3 regions of the Peribacillus sp. FSL H8-0477 genome follow, and region 2 is predicted to be linked to each of the others. Evidence: riboswitches for the same ligand, from Rfam matches in the RefSeq annotation. Region 2 holds a riboswitch; each other region holds the start of a gene.

Region 1 (3,278 bases), 380 kb from region 2:
TAATGGATCTAGTTATGAAGGAAATGGACGGGATAGAAGCAACTAGAAACATTATGCAAAGCTGGCCGGAAGCAAAGATTATTATTGTGACAAGTTTTCTGGATGATGAAAAGGTCTATCCAGCTCTTGAAGCAGGTGCAGCCAGCTATATGCTTAAAACGTCAAAAGCAAGTGAAATTGCAGACGCAGTTCGTTCGACATACCATGGCCAGAGTGTATTAGAGCCAGAGGTTACAGATAAAATGATGAAAAAAATGCGTAGTCATGCTAGTAAACTTCCTCATGAACACTTAACAAATCGTGAGATGGAGATTCTGCTTTTGATGACGCAAGGGAAAACGAATCAAGCCATTGCTGATGAATTATTTATTGCCGTCAAAACAGCAAAAGTGCATGTGAGTAATATTTTAAATAAGCTTGAGGTCCAAGATCGTACACAAGCAGTGATTTATGCGTTTCAACATCAACTAGTGAAATAACTTTTTGGAGGATTCTATGTATTTACAGACAGTTACGATGATAGGCACAGAGTTAGAAAAAGCAGGAATTCCGTACCAATTTATTGGCCAAGCGTCATTAAGGATCCAAGGTGCATGCATTTCTGAAGAATCAATAATTGAAGCATCTGTCCAATGGGATGTTTTAGACGAAGCGAGAAGGATACTTACTAAGTATTCACCGACAGACATTAGCAGTAGTCCAGAATCTGCTGGTTTCAGTTTTACAATCGAGACCATTTCCGTTTACATAAGCTGTGAATACAATACAACCATTAAGACAGATCCATACCGAATATCGGTAAAAGTAGATCATACAGATATTTGGTGCCAATCGGTTTATAGTTACTTTTATAACGAAGAAATGGCGCGTTACAGTGATCAAATTCATGCTTTTTTAGCGAAAGAACAGCAGGGGTTTACAGCTGAAAATGAACAAGCCTGGAACCAGAATAATTATAGTGCTCTTTTAAATCGTTATGGAAAACCTGAAGCACTTGTTGAAAAAATCAAGCAAAATCCTAAGTGGAGACTCAAACCTTTTTATCAGTATATGGGTAATCTTCAAGAAAAATCAGTGATGCATTTGATGGGCTCAAATGGTGTTAAAGCAGTGGCGATGGCACTCCTTGGGGCAAAGGTCACAGTAGTTGACTTTTCAAAAGAAAATGCAGCATTCGCTAGAGAGCTGGCTGATGCGGCAGACGTTCCGGTCGAGTATATTGTTTCAGACGTGCTCTCACTACCTGAGAGTGAGGGGGCAGATCTTGTCCTGATGGAACTTGGTGTCCTCCATTATATGATTGATTTACAGCCGTTAATGGAGAAAATTAAATCCTTATTAAAACCAGGCGGTCATTTTATTTTGCATGAATTTCATCCGATTTCCACCAAATTAATCACGTCTAGTGGTAAAAAACATAAAGTAAGCGGCAATTACTTTGATCCATCTATTGAAAAAAACCAAGTCGCCTTCACCAAACATATGCCTGATGAGGAACAAAAAAGCTTGTCCCAGGTAGTGCAACGGAAGTGGACACTCGGAGAGCTTATCACCGCCATTGGGCAATCAGGCTTAATGATAAAGGTGTTAGAAGAAGAACCAAACCATAAAGTGCATGATATGGGGATTCCGAAAACGTATACGATTGTTGCTGAAAAACTAAATTTAGAATAATTAGAATTATTCATTGCAGTAAACCGACTTTTATAGTAGGATTAGTTTATCTTTTAACCAATTAAATAGTGTCTTATCAAGAGAGGTGGAGGGAACTGGCCCTATGAAGCCCGGCAGCCGCTGACATTTTGTCAGAATGGTGCCAATTCCAGCGGAGCATATGCTCTGAAAGATAAGTGAAGGCTACTGCGCAAACTTCTTCTTATCGAAGGAGTTTTTTTGTTGTCTTTCCTCTGTTTCACCAATAAAAACAAAGGGGTTTTGAACATGAAGTTTGGCTTTTGGCTGCCTATTTTCGGTGGATGGTTAAGGAATGTAGAAAATGAAAACATGCCTGCAACCTTTGAGTATGCAAAACAAGTAACAATAGCTGCAGAAAAATTGGGATTTGATACTACGCTGGTGGCAGAATTAAATTTAAATGATATTAAAGGTCCTGAGCATGATTCGCTTGAAGCATGGTCAACTGCTGCAGCTTTAGCAGCGGTAACTGAAAAAATTGAGATTATGACGGCAGTAAGACCTGGATTCCATAATCCAGCGGTCACAGCGAAAATGGCGGCCAATATAGACAACATAAGCAACGGACGTTTTACCCTGAATGTGGTATCTGCATGGTGGGAAGAAGAAGCACGGCAATATGGGGGGATTTTTACGGCCCATGATGAGCGTTATGATCGAACAGAAGAATTTCTAGATATCTTAACGGGATTATGGTCTGCCGAGGATACCTTCTCATATGAGGGCAAATATTACAGCATAAAGGATGCTCATTTACATCCAAAGCCAGTTCAACGTCCTAATCCAATTCTGTATGCAGGTGGAGAAAGTCCACGTGGGAAACAGACGATCGTCGATAAATGTGACGCCTACGTAATGCATGGCGGAACGGTTGAAGAAATTACGACTAAAATTGAAGGGATGAAAAGACAGCGTTCAGAAGCAGGCCGTGAACCTTTTTCAGCTTTTGGTTTAGCTGCATACGTAGTCTGCCGTGATACAGAAGAAGAAGTCGCTGCTGAACTTGCAAGGATAACAGATGTGAAGGAATCGAGCGGTTATGCAGGATATAACGACTTTATCAGCAAATCACAACTTGAACAGCAAGTTAAACTTTTCGATTATTCTGTTTCTAACCGGGGCTTGCGTCCGAATTTAATTGGAACACCTGAACAAATTGCTGATCGAATTATTGCATTCGAAGAAGCCGGAGTAGATTTGCTATTGCTGCAATTTTCTCCGCAGCTTGAAGAGATGGAACGCTTCGCCAAGCAGGTTAAGCCTCTTGTAGAAGCAAAACGCCAAAAAGCATCCGTTTAACTAATTTTGAAGGAGGCATCATGATGAGTAAAATTTATATTCTACATGAAAATAACGAATGGACAGCTCATTTAACGAAACGGTTGAATGAACTGGAATTACCATACGAAGAGTGGCATCTTGATGAAGGTCTCGTTGATCTGACAGAAACTCCGCCAGAGGGCGTTTTTTACAGCCGCATGAGTGCATCATCCCATACTCGCGGTCATCGATATGCACCAGAATTAACAGAGTCTGTACTGGCTTGGCTTGAACAGCATAACCGCACCGTATTTAACGGAAGC
Region 2 (3,278 bases):
CTATCTTCATGCTGACATTATCGACAGCTTTTATTAATCCACCTTGGGCCAAGCCTGTACGAAAGGACTTACTTATTTGTGATAATGTTATCAATAATCTCACCTCTTTATTCAATACATTCTATGAACTTAGTAAACTTCCTCTCAAGAAAAGCCTTCACATATATCGTTTCTCATTTCACGCTAAACATGTATTAGAATTTCAATTAAGAAACAAAAAAACCTTTCCGCAAGAGCAGAAAGGCAGGCTAAGAAACTAACCGTCCTCTCATCTCCCAAAGCATAACTGCTTTGTGTGAATTGGCACCTTTCCAAGGTATTCCTTGTCGGTTGCCGGGCTTCAAAGGGCACATCCCTCAGCCTCTCTTGATAAGAGTAAAACGTATATGTGATTGAAGGTTTCCCCTCGTTTAAAGTCCATAATAATTATTACAAAATAATATCATGAATAAAGAGATGGTGTCAATCAATAACATCTAGTGTCAGATGCTCTTAACTAGTTTTAATTGAAGTACTCGTAATTCCTGTTGCTTTTCCGATACCATCTTCGAGCGCCTCAATTAAATCTTCCACGTTTTCAATGCCAACCGATAGACGTACGAGATCCGCGCTGACCCCCGATTTTAGTAATTCCTTATCATTTAATTGTTGATGTGTTGTACTTGCAGGATGAATAATTAAACTCTTAGCATCGCCTACATTGGCAACATGTGACCATAGCTCGATGGAGTTAATCAATTTCGCTCCCGCATCGCGGCCGCCATTAATTCCAAAGATAACGATGGATCCTGCACCCTTTGGCAAATATTTATCAACCAGTTTTTTATCCGGATGATTTTCATTACCTGGATAGGTTACCCAGCTGACAGCGGGATGATTTTCCAAATAGGTTACAATTTCTTTTGTATTGGCTAGATGCTCCTTCATTCTCACATGAAGCGTTTCTAAACCGAGCGTAAATTGGTACGCACTTTGTGCACTCAAAGTCGGACCAAAATCACGAAGCAATTGCACACGTGCCTTTGTTATGAATGCAGCAGGACCCGCTGCTTCACTGAAAACAATCCCTCCGTAGCTCGGATCCGGTTCCGTAAAGCCAGGGAAATTGGGTGAATTCCAGTCAAAGTTTCCACCATCAACAATAATACCGCCCAATGTCGTCCCATTACCAAGCAGCCATTTAGTTGCGGAATGGATCACAATATCAGCTCCGAATTCAATTGGCCGGCATAGATAAGGTGTTGCAAAGGTATTATCAATAATCAGCGGTATACCATTTTCATGAGCAATGTCAGCAATAGCTTCAATATCTAATACTGTTAAACTTGGATTACCAATGGTTTCTCCAAAAATAGCCTTAGTTTTCGGCGTAATTGCTTTTCTAAAGTTTTCTGGATCCTCAGGTGAAACAAAGTGAACTTTTATCCCATACTTCGGCAGCGTGTTGGCAAATAAGTTGTATGTTCCTCCATAAAGGGTTGAAGCTGCTACAATTTCGTCCCCAGCTCCAGCTAAATTGAGGATGGCTAGTGAAATAGCAGCCATTCCACTTGCAACCGCAAGAGACCCAATCCCTCCTTCTAGCAGGGCAACCCTTTCCTCAAATACAGTAACAGTTGGATTATGAATCCTTGTATATATATAGCCTGCTTCCTTTAATCCAAATAAATTGGCTGCATGCTCTGTGTCTTTAAATAAATAGGCATTACTTTGATGAATAGGCAGGGAACGTGCTCCTGTTTCATCCGTCTGTAATCCCCCATGAATACTCACTGTTTCAAACCGATAACTTTTTTCTTCTGACATCGTCTCATCTCTCCCTTTAATCTTATTCTTGATATATAAGCTTTCGAAGGATTTGTAAGAACAAAAAAACTTCATCTGGTTTAAGAAGAAGTTTTTTAGGAACTCTCCTTATCTTCCAGAGCTTATACTCTGCTGGAATTAGCACCGTGTATTAAAAACATACCGGTTGCCGGGTTTCAAAGGGCCAGTCCCTCCACCTCTCTTGATAAGAACATATTTAATTATCAGATTATTATCTTGTAGGAAATATATCACGAGCATAAGAGTACGTCAATATTAAATTCAGAATTTTCCACCTTTATAACCATTTTTAAATCTCCTCATACTCAAAAGTTCTTTTGACACCTGTATAAAAGCATACTTTCCCCCTAAATACTTCGCCGATTTTACCATTACTCCTCACTAAGACCTTATTCGCTCTATTTGGTTATTCCTACCAATTGTTCATTTTCAGTTTTCAACGATTTTCAAGACAAAATATGACAAAGTTTTCTTTGATCCGTTCGCTATTATTAAACTAGCATCAGTGACCTGCATACTGTCCGACTATGCAAAGGGAGGGTAGCTGAATAAATAGAACGGACTCATTTTGTTCTTTGACATTCGAATAGGGGGAAGAAAATTTGCTAAAAAAACGCGAAAGAAAATGGCTGGCTTTATTATTTTCGATATTGCTGTTTACATCCTTGATTATTCCGACAAACTCCACCATTGCTTCGACAAGTACACTTCATACCTCTGCAAAAGATAGTCTTTTAGGAAAAGAACAAAAGAAGATTGCTCCTACAGTCCTTTCACAATTTAAAGAAAATAAAGAAGTTACCTTCCTAATTAAATTCAAAGAACAAGTGGATACCCAAAAAGTATCTGCCAAAGCTGCTGCTATAGCCAAAACACAAAAACTATCAGCTAACCAATCAAAACTACTTAAACGCTCTACTCTTGTATCCGAGCTTCGATCTACTGCATTAGAAACACAGGTAAATGTTAAAAACTATTTAGACAAACAGGAAAAAGCAGGCCAAGCAAAGAATCTTCAATCCTTTTATGTCGTCAATGCGATGGCAGTAACAGCTTCCAAAGACGTAATGGAGCAGCTTGCTGTTTACCCTGAGGTAGCTAAAATCCTGCCAAATGAAATCAGACAGTTAATTCAACCAGATAGCAAAACCAAAATCTCTAATGCAGTGAACGGCTCTACTGCTGTTAAAAGCAAAGCCGACACGTCTGCCATAGAGTGGAATATCGATAAAATCGGTACACCAGCTGTATGGGACATGGGGATCGATGGTGCAGGAACCGTGATCGCCTCAATCGATACAGGTGTTCAATGGAATCACCCTGCATTAAAAACAAAATACCGCGGGTATAATCCTGCAAACCCAAACACCGCTGACCATGAATATAATTGGTTGGACGCGGTGGGTGGACAGGCTTCGCCTTATGATGATCAAGGACACGGAACACATACG
Region 3 (3,278 bases), 1.1 Mb from region 2:
CAAACTTTGACCTGAGTAAGATAAACCTTCATTAAATTGTTTGATTAAGCTGATTAAATCAAATGAGGATAAATCATAGACAGATGTGGCCCCCGGAAAATCTCCAATTTTAGAAGGATCTCCAGTAATAACCAGTACTTCATTTAATCCAAGTGTCTGTAAGCCCATTAAGTGAGATTGCAGGCCAATTAGATTTCGATCTCGACAGGTAATGTGAATGAGCGGATTCATATTGAGCTCATTTTTCATCTTAATCCCAAGAGCCAAATTGCTGATTCGCGGACTTGCAAGTGAATTATCTGCCAGTGTGACCGAATCTACACCAGCATCCCGTAAACATGATGATCCCGCCATAAATGCCTCTATTCCTAGTTTCTTAGGCGGATCCAATTCGACCAAAATGGTTCGTTTTGTTTTGGCCTGCAGATGAATGGCTGGTATTTGATCCTTTTTATCGACTTCAATAATCTCAATTTGAGGGGCCTTACTAGCTTTTTCCTTTATCGGGCTCAATGTTCCCAGCGCTTTTTTTACCGCTCCGATATGCTTAGGTGTTGTCCCACAACAACCCCCGATAATTGATGCACCCTGTTCACGTAATTTCAACGCACTTGAGCCGAAATATTCTGGTACAGCCTCATAGACAAGTCGGCCATCGACGTATTCCGGAAGGCTGGCGTTCGGGTACACGGCAATGCCTGCATTTTTAGGCAGCGGTACTTCTTCTAACGAACGTATCATATGATGCGGACCTAATCGACAGTTCAATCCGACAACGTCTGCCCCCAAAGCATCTAGTCTTGAAAAGGCTTCATTGAGATGGAGACCATTTTGCAGATACCCTATCTCATGCAGCGAAACATTTGCGATAATAGGGAGCCCTGTTTCTTTTCTGGCAATCTGGAGTACGGTTTCCAGCTCCTCTAAATCGTAATAGGTCTCAAGGATTAATCCATCGGGTCCTTCCATTAATAAGCTGTACAGCTGCTCTCTAAAGCTCCGTTTTATTTCTTCTATATCCAAATCATTTTTACGAATACTCCGCAGTGCTCCAATGGTCCCAAAAACAAATGCTTGTTTGGATGCAGCTTTTTTAGCTAGTTCTACACCTTTACGGTTAATAACACTCACTTCATCTTCTAAGCCATACCGTTTTAATTTATGATAGTTGGCACCATAGGTATTAGATTGAAGAATATCAGCTCCCGCAGCGGCATAGGCACGGTGAATCGCCTCAATTTGATTAGGGTCTGTCGTATTCATTTCCTCGTAGCAATGATCGATTCCATGTGAATATAATAGTGTTCCCATTGCTCCTTCCCCAACCAAAACCCTTTTTGATAATTCTTGGCGAAAATCCATCTATGCACATCTCCTCGTTTTGTCCTTTCTAGGTTAGAAAGAATCATGTCATTTAGCATTATATGAAGAAAAATAAAAAAAGCCATCTTTAAAGAAGAAGGCTTTTTCTGAAACATTCTCCTCATCTATCAAGCACCGCTTGCTGGATTTAGCACCTTTGCCGTAGCCGGTTGCTGAAGCTTCAAAGGGCCAGTCCCTCCACTTCTCTCGATAAGATTCCTATGAAATTTTCTAGAATTCGTTTAGATAATATATCTAATTTACATGAATAATAAGAAAATTACAATAGTTTATTAACGATTATTCAGCAGCTGTTTAAAAAAACGTCAGAAGTTTAATTACTTCCCTAGAGGTAAATATATAAATAGAACCGCAGAATAGCTGGAGGTGAAAGAATGCTGGAAATTATAGCAAAGCAGTTTCGAAAACCAGAAGGATTGCTAGGGAAAATTGTCGGCAGGATTATGTCCATGGATAATCGAAAGATCAATACATGGACCCTGAATAGGCTGCAAATTAAACCTGGGGACATTATTTTAGAAATTGGATTTGGACCGGGTGCTGCAATTGAAGAAATGTTTAAGAGACAACGAAATGTACGGATTGATGGTATAGATCTCTCACATGATATGCTGAAGGCTGCTTCTACACGAAATTTGGATGCCTTAAAAAAGAAAAAACTACGTTTATTCGAAGGAGATCTTTTAGAAATTGAAGAGGATTTTTATCAGTATGACAAAGTTGTCTCGGTTAATAACTATCCATTATGGAAAGACAAACAGAATTCTCTTAAGCGAATATATCAACTGATGAAGCATAATGGCATCATTGCCATTACTGTCCAACCACGGGAGGATGACGCATCCCGAAAAAAGACATTTGCTCATGCACATGAAATCGAACAAGCATTATACCTTGCTGGATTCCGTAATATTTCAGTGAAATTCAAAAAAATAGCACCAGAACTTACTGTCTGTGTTACAGCTGTTTGTAAAAAATAGACGACTCGAAGTTGGGGATTTACACCCCAACTTTTCTATGTTTTATCCTTACTGCTCCATCCGTGCAAGTCGTTTTTTTTCGACTCTCATTTTCCAATCGTCTGCTAGTGAACCGAGCATCAGCATCCCTTCGATGTCAGTCTGATTCCCTTCATTATGAAGAAGTATTCGATTTCCCCGTTCGACTGTATAGGCTTCTTGAACTCTTTCCTTTAGGATGATGTCTGATTCACCTTCAATCGTACCTTCTTCGATCACCCTGGCAAAATACCCGGTGTACCCTGTTTCCATAGTCCTTTTCAAAAAAGTTGGGACTTCATTAAAATGTGAAATAGTCGCACAAGGAATTCTACCTTGACAGATTTCTACTATACTCGTACCTATTTGATAAATATCTCCGAAATAAACCTCAGATTCTTTCATGCCTGATACAGTTAAATTTTCTCCAAAGGCCGGCCTTTTCAGAACTTTATTGAATTCCTTCTCCCATTGAAGATAATGCTCATTTGGATAGAAACATACTGCCCGATCGACACCGCCATGATGTCTCATATTACCTACACCATCTCCGTTAAACCCTCTATAAGACAGATCGATTTTTTGAACAGCTTGTTTATCCATTCCTGTAATTAAAGATCTGCCTGACAACGTTTTAAGCTTAGGTTCACCAATATGTATCCCTTTAATTTTTCGTGTACTCATAAACCATTCCCCCTGCCTATTTAACCTCTTACCGAAAAGGATTGTCTTGAACGATCCTATTATGTTATTATAAATTTACAATATCTAGTTGACTAGCTGCAAATTCAACTAGATATTGATTATATTCATTTTCTCTGCTAATTATGAAACGAAATTTAAAGGGGGAGCATCTGCTCCCCCTTTTTTCTGCTGATTATTTAAATAATTGTGCTG

Evidence for each region. A riboswitch is a leader RNA that binds a small molecule or an ion and turns the genes downstream of it on or off. The one in region 2 is predicted to bind S-adenosylmethionine.
Region 1: another riboswitch for S-adenosylmethionine. It lies ahead of MHI18_RS10970 (LLM class flavin-dependent oxidoreductase); the one in region 2 lies ahead of MHI18_RS09230 (O-acetylhomoserine aminocarboxypropyltransferase/cysteine synthase family protein).
Region 3: another riboswitch for S-adenosylmethionine. It lies ahead of MHI18_RS03730 (bifunctional homocysteine S-methyltransferase/methylenetetrahydrofolate reductase); the one in region 2 lies ahead of MHI18_RS09230 (O-acetylhomoserine aminocarboxypropyltransferase/cysteine synthase family protein).

Annotation. Positions count from the first base shown of each region.
Region 1 is NZ_JBBODE010000001.1:2,184,826-2,188,103, reverse strand. It holds gene MHI18_RS10980 (response regulator) at 1-479, shown strand, start outside; gene MHI18_RS10975 (class I SAM-dependent methyltransferase) at 496-1,674, shown strand; SAM riboswitch class I at 1,745-1,853, shown strand; gene MHI18_RS10970 (LLM class flavin-dependent oxidoreductase) at 1,942-2,994, shown strand; gene MHI18_RS10965 (ATP-grasp domain-containing protein) at 3,018-3,278, shown strand, end outside.
Region 2 is NZ_JBBODE010000001.1:1,803,944-1,807,221, forward strand. It holds gene MHI18_RS09225 (methionine ABC transporter ATP-binding protein) at 1-94, opposite strand, end outside; SAM riboswitch class I at 266-376, opposite strand; gene MHI18_RS09230 (O-acetylhomoserine aminocarboxypropyltransferase/cysteine synthase family protein) at 493-1,806, opposite strand; SAM riboswitch class I at 1,912-2,018, opposite strand; gene MHI18_RS09235 (S8 family serine peptidase) at 2,430-3,278, shown strand, end outside.
Region 3 is NZ_JBBODE010000001.1:725,270-728,547, forward strand. It holds gene MHI18_RS03730 (bifunctional homocysteine S-methyltransferase/methylenetetrahydrofolate reductase) at 1-1,362, opposite strand, end outside; SAM riboswitch class I at 1,481-1,579, opposite strand; gene MHI18_RS03735 (class I SAM-dependent methyltransferase) at 1,758-2,363, shown strand; gene MHI18_RS03740 (MOSC domain-containing protein) at 2,412-3,065, opposite strand; gene glpK (glycerol kinase GlpK) at 3,259-3,278, opposite strand, start outside.